DNA from 2 places in the Bradyrhizobium sp. 142 genome. Region 1 is predicted to be linked to the other one. Evidence: riboswitches for the same ligand, from Rfam matches in the RefSeq annotation. Region 1 holds a riboswitch; the other holds the start of a gene.
The links. A riboswitch is a leader RNA that binds a small molecule or an ion and turns the genes downstream of it on or off. The one in region 1 is predicted to bind cobalamin.

Region 1 (3,207 bases):
GCGGAGCAGGGGCATCGGCTGGTGCTTCGCGCCCTGAACGTCCAGCCGTTGATCAGCCTCGATCTCAGGCTCGGGGAAGGGTCGGGCGCCGCGATCGCGCTGCCGCTGGTGCGGCTTGCCTGCAGTCTTCACAACGGCATGGCGACGTTTGCGCAGGCCAATGTGCCGGATCGTCCGGCCTGATCCGGCTCAAGCCGTGCGCTGATTGACGGAGACGACGCGCCAGCCGGTCGCGAGCCGGTCGATACGCGTGAGAGACAGTGGATCGATCACGAAACGCAGGGCCGCTTCCGGCGTCAGGTCGAGCGCGATGCACAGGGCGGCCCGGATCGTGCCGGAATGCACGACCAGCGTTGCGGATCCCGCTCCGACTCGCGACAGGCCCAGTCGAACGCGCGCGACCTGATCCTCGAAGCTCTCGCCGCCCGGTGGCCGAGCGCGCGCCGGATCGCTCCAGAATTGCGCATAGGCCTCGCCGCCCGTCGCGGCAAGATCGTCGTGCCGCCGACCGGTCCAGTCGCCAAAATCCTGTTCGTTCAATTCGTCCACCAACTCCGGTTCGAGCCCGAGCGCGCGCGCCGTCTCGACCGTGCGCCGTGACGGGCTCGCGTAACAATTCGCGTCCTGCGGCAGATACCGCCGCAGCCGCTCCAGCTGCGCGCGATCGCCGAGGCCGGCCGGCGCGTCGGCGGCATGGATCGTCCCCGCGACGCCGTCGACGGCCGCATGACGTACTAGCCAGAGGAAGGTCTCGCCCTCCATGCGAAAATATCCAAGAAAAGTTGGTCGCTGTGGCAACAACGCCGCAACAGGCACATTGACTCCATCTGGGTCGTAATCCTAGATGGCCGTGACGGTTTCCCCATCCGGGGATGAAAAGGGAATGCGGTGCGGGGACGTTGTCCCCAATGCCGCGGCTGCCCCCGCAACTGTAAGCGGCGAATCTTGCGTCACGAGCCACTGGGTATCTCGGTCCCGGGAAGGCGACGCTGAGGTGATGACCCGCGAGCCAGGAGACCTGCCGTCAGCCGTGGTCACACGCGAAGATGTCGGTCGGGGAGTACAGACATTCGGCTTCATCGAAGGCTGACAAGCCAAGGGTGAGACCTCGTTCGCTGTGACGTGCCACTGACGTCATACCGAGGTCTAAAACCATGTTTTCCGTCCGTAGTGTGCGACCGCGTCATTTTTTGCTCGCGTCTGCTGCCCTTACGTCGTTTGTTGCCGCTAATATCCCCGCTGCGTTGGCGCAGCAGGTCCGCGACCCGCTGCCGCCCGTCGAGGTCACCGCGCCTGAACAGTCCCGCAGGCCGGCCAAGCCAGCCCGACGCGCGGGACAGGGGGCGCGTCGCGCGGCGGCGAGCAGGCCGGCTGCAGCACCGGCCGCGCCGACGCCGGTCGTGCCGGCTGCCACGGCGCAGACGCCGCTCAACACCAATGCGGTCGCCGAGAGCGCCTCGCGCCTCGGCCTGACCGTGCGTGAGATCCCGGCAACCGTCGAGGTGATCTCGGCCGAAACCATGCGCGAGCAGGGCTATCGCACTGTGTCTGACGTCGCGCAGGGCGCGGTCGGCGTCACCTCCGGCGACAATCCGGCCGAGCCTTCGGCCTTCTCGATGCGCGGCTTCACCAACAGCCAGATCAACACGCTCTACAACGGCATCAAGATCGGCCCGCAGAACATGACCTCGCGAATCGCCGACACGGCTAATCTGGAAGCCGTGGAATTTGTGAAAGGGCCGGCCTCGTTGATCTCGGGCGAGGGCGCCGCTGGCGGCGCGATCAACCTCGTCACCAAGCAGCCGCACACCGGACCGATCCGCAACGAGGCTGACGTTTCCTGGGATTCCCTGGCTTCCTTCCGGGCGCATTTCGGCTCTGGCGGCAGCACCAACGTCCAGGGCCTTGACTACCGCTTCGACCTCAGCCGATCCTCGCTCAACGGTTTTGTCGACGACACCAATATCAAGACGCTCGATGTCTCGGGGCAGCTCAACTACCGCATCTCCGACAGTCTCAAGATCTGGGGCGCGATCGAGTACCGCGAGGATCGCTCGAAGGCCTATTGGGGCGTTCCGCTGGTGCCGATCGCCTTCAGCGGCTCGCACGCCACGACCGGTATCGTCTCGGGCAACTATGTCTCGAACTATAACGGAACGAATCTCGGCGCTGTCACAATCGACGACCGCACGTTCAACACCAACTACAATGTCCTCGACAATCGAAACGTGGCGCAAGAGGTGTGGCTGCGCGGTGGTTTTGAGCTGAAGCTGGCGCCTGACCTGACGTTGAAAAGCCAAGCCTATGGCTACGGCGCCGAGCGAACTTGGTTTAACAATGAGATCGAGGCATTCAACTCTGGTACGAACACGGTCGATCGTGAACGGTTCTATGTCGCGCACAGCCAGCGCCTGGTTGGCAACATCACCGACCTGACCTGGGATGCGAACATCGCAGGCTTCGACAACCGCCTGGTGACGACGCTTTCGTCAAGCTATCTGGATTTTGTTCGGCCGGGAGCCGCAAATTTCCCCGGCGACTCCGTTTCGCTGGTCGATCCCGCCCGCGGCTACTACGGCCTGCTCACGACGCAGCAACAGACCGCGCGCATCGACAACGAGGCGCTCTCGTTCGAGGACCGGCTGAAGCTCACGCGAAGCTTCGCCCTTGTCGGCGGCCTGCGCGTGGAGCATATCGGGCTCGATCGCAATTCGACCGACCCAGCCGGGCTGGAGAAGGCGAACTTCCCGTTCTCGAAATCCTGGGCCCCAGTGACCGGCCGCATCGGCTACACCTGGGAGGCCGTTCCCGGCTTGACCTTCTTCAGCCAGTACGCCACGGGCGCCGACATCTCGGCCAATAACATCTTCCTGCTCGCGCCGACCCAGCCGCTCAATCTGACGACCGCACGCACCTACGAGACCGGCGTCAAGCACCTGTTCTGGGACAACCGGGCGGAGTGGTCGTTCTCGGCCTACGATATCCTGCGCAAGAACGTCTATGCCGCCGCGGGCGGCATGCAGCTCAACATCGCCGGACGCCAGGAATCGAAAGGCGTCGAGCTCGCCGCCTCGGTGCGCCCGATCGAGCCTTTACGGCTCTGGGGCAACATCGCCTATGTCGATGCCCGCTATGCCGACTACAATTTCGCCGGCGGCTCGTTCTCGGGCAATACACCGCCGAACGTGCCGCGGATCGTTGCGAATG
Region 2 (3,207 bases), on a different contig from region 1:
CGCATCGAGGTCGATCAACATCGTTATGACCTTAAGGCGCTGATCGACTCCGAGAAGCCCTCGAAGGGCTCTGTCAGAGGACACGGTCAAATTTGTCTCGAATAAGGACAAGGCCGCCTCGATGCTCCAGTCGCCGCGTTGAGGCTTATCGTCGCTGGCTGACGAGCCGAGGCGAGGTGGACGGGCGTCGAATATCGCAAGATCGATTTGCAGGATATCTAAAGCTACGTCACGGCCGAAGCCGAAGAGAGGTCTTCTCGCGCGACGAGATCGGTCCGGAGATCCTGAAGACGTGCGAGAAGCTCGGCATCCGCTTGGCCGTGGTCACCGTGCACGAGTGCATGGAGTCTAGGGTTATAGCACGATCCCGCCGCCCGCGCTTTCGCCGCTTACTCCAGTTTCGCAAGTCAGCGTGCATCCTGAGGTCCGGAACTGTTCCTGCGATGTCGCGCAGGCCAACGTCCAGGCTGCACCACCCGCCAAGCGGCGACGGACACAACGAAGGCGCGCGCCAAAGTCGCTCAGCAGGTGAGTGCCTGGCCAGGAGATCATCTTGACCAACGCCACGGACGCGATCGAGCTCGCGGCTCGTCGCGGGGTCAGCCGAACACAGGCAGTCCGACCTGATCATCCGTTCGATCCTGGAGTAATCCGGCCTTTGCAATTCCTAAGGAGCCTCATCGCGCTGTGATCAAACGGATGCCGGCCGAGGATGATCGCAACTTCCTCACGGGCGAGTTCGAGAAGCTGCTGACGGAAAAGACCAGGCTTTGTCGCGATCACGCAGATGTCGAAAGCGCCCGGGCGCGTTCGTTCTGCTCGCGCTAGCTCATCCGACTACGCGAACAGGGTGTTGAGCGGACGCATTCACAAGCGGAGCCTCCACAGATCCACGCGTTTTCACGAGGCCGGGAGTAAGTTTGTTGTAGCCTACCTAGTACAGTTCGCAATCGCTTGGGCAATATCGCAGCGACACTCAGTAGGTTGACGGATCGATCCTCGTGCGCATAATGCCAGCCGTCGTGGTCTCCGGATTTCGTTTGATCCGGAGCTAAGAGGGAAGCCGGTGCAATGCCGGCGCTGCCCCCGCAACTGTAAGCGGCGAGCCGCTGTCCAACGAAGTCACTGAAGCCATGCGGCTTCGGGAAGGCCGGATAGCAGCGACGACCCGCGAGCCAGGAGACCTGCCTCGACAATATATCGTCCACGGGCGGGGTGTCCCGGTGTGCGCCAAGCAGCTGTCGCTCACGCGATATTCGCTGCATGCGTCCGCCATGGCCTTTGCCCCAATTATGGGGTCTGAGCTATGTCTATTCTTTCGCTTCCCGTTGCCACACTGGGGATGTCACGCATCGGCCCACGACGCGAACTCAAATTCGCGCTTGAGAGCTACTGGGCGGGAAACTCCAGCGAAGCCGAGCTCCTCGAGGCGGGGAGTGGACTTCGTGCCGCTAATTGGGCACGGCAGAAATCCCGCGGTGCGACCGTCATTCCTTCGAATGACTTCTCGTTTTACGACCATGTGCTCGATACCAGCGTAATGGTCGGCGCCATTCCCGACGTCTACGGCTGGACCGAAGGTCCTGTGTCGCTCAAGACCTACTTCACCATGGCGCGTGGCGCTCAGGACGGTGGTCACGCTCAGCATGGGCCTGGCGTAGCCGCACAGGAAATGACGAAGTGGTTCGATACCAACTACCACTACATGGTGCCGGAATTTCACCAGGATCAGATCTTTAAGTATTCCTCTCGAAAGCCGATCGAGGAATATGAGGAGGCAAAAAGCCTCGGCTACCAAACGCGCCCCGTCCTAGTTGGCCCAGTCACTTTCCTGAAGCTCGGCAAAAGCGCAAATCCCGCATTCAATCCGCTGTCGCTGCTTGATAGGCTCCTCCCAGTCTATGTCGATGTTCTCCGCGAACTAGCCTCGCGCGGTGCTGAATGGGTTCAGCTCGACGAGCCATGCCTAGTGATGGACGTCGACGAAGCATCGCGGGCGGCTGTCCGCCGGGCCTATGCTCATTTCGCAAAGGTTGTGCCGGCCCTTAAAATCATGCTGGCCACTTATTTCGGCGCTATCGGCGACAATCTTGAAACAGCCTTGGCCTTGCCCGTTGCCGGGCTTCATGTCGATCTGGTTCGGGCACCCGACCAGTTGGACGCAATTGTCGCCAAAGCCCGCAGAGATCTCGTGGTCTCGCTAGGCGTCGTTGATGGTCGCAACGTCTGGCGCTCCAATCTTGCGGCGCTGGTCGACCAACTTGCCCCTATGGTCAAAAAGCTGGGCAGGGACCGTGTTCAGATTGCTCCTTCCTGCTCGCTGCTTCATGTTCCGATCGACATTGAGCTAGAGACCGATCTCGATCCCAATCTGAAGACGTGGCTGGCGTTCTCAGTTCAGAAGATCAAGGAACTCTCGATATTGGGCAAAGCGCTGGCCGGCCATGCTGCCGAGGTGGCCGATGAACTTGCGCTTTCGGAGGACGAAGCCGTGACCCGCGAAACATCGCCCGAGATTCACAATGCGAATGTCGCCGGACGAATGGCCGCAATCGACGATAGCATGCGTCGCCGTCGCAGTGCGTTCACCCAGCGTGCCGACGTCCAGCGCGTCGCGTTCGCATTGCCGATGTTTCCAACGACAACCATCGGATCCTTCCCGCAAACGGTCGACGTCCGAAATGCGCGTGCGGCTCATGCGCGGGGAGCGCTGAATGACGCGCAGTACGAGCAGCTTCTGAAAGCGGAGACAGCCCGTACCGTGCAGTGGCAGGAAGATATCGGCCTGGACGTGCTCGTACATGGTGAGTTCGAGCGCAATGACATGGTTCAATACTTTGCCGAGCAGCTGTTGGGATTCGCTTTCACCAAGCACGGTTGGGTTCAGTCTTATGGGTCGCGGTACGTTCGTCCGCCTATCCTGTTCGGAGATGTTTCCCGGCCGAAGCCGATGACCGTTGAATGGTGGCGCTATGCGCAGTCTCTGACCAAGAAACCCGTCAAGGCTATGCTGACCGGACCGGTGACGATCCTGAACTGGTCGTTTGTCCGCGACGACATCTCGCGGAGCGAGACATGCCGTCAGATCGCTCTTGCGATCCGAGATGAGGTCATCGATCTTGAGGCGGCTGGAGCGACCATGATCCAGATCGACGAGGCTGCGTTGCGGGAGGGATTGCCGCTACGCAAATCGCAGTGGAGGAACTA

Region 2: it holds a riboswitch for cobalamin, as region 1 does, so the genes downstream of both, metE (5-methyltetrahydropteroyltriglutamate--homocysteine S-methyltransferase) here and IVA82_RS18565 (TonB-dependent receptor) in region 1, are expected to answer to the same signal.

Annotation. Positions count from the first base shown of each region.
Region 1 is NZ_JADPKQ010000200.1:73,207-76,413, reverse strand. Features, by position in the region: gene cobT (nicotinate-nucleotide--dimethylbenzimidazole phosphoribosyltransferase) at 1-183, shown strand, start outside; gene IVA82_RS18570 (histidine phosphatase family protein) at 190-762, opposite strand; cobalamin riboswitch at 838-1,041, shown strand; gene IVA82_RS18565 (TonB-dependent receptor) at 1,155-3,207, shown strand, end outside.
Region 2 is NZ_JADPKQ010000495.1:18,731-21,937, forward strand. Features, by position in the region: gene IVA82_RS44730 (hypothetical protein) at 1-90, opposite strand, end outside; cobalamin riboswitch at 1,007-1,207, shown strand; gene metE (5-methyltetrahydropteroyltriglutamate--homocysteine S-methyltransferase) at 1,307-3,207, shown strand, end outside.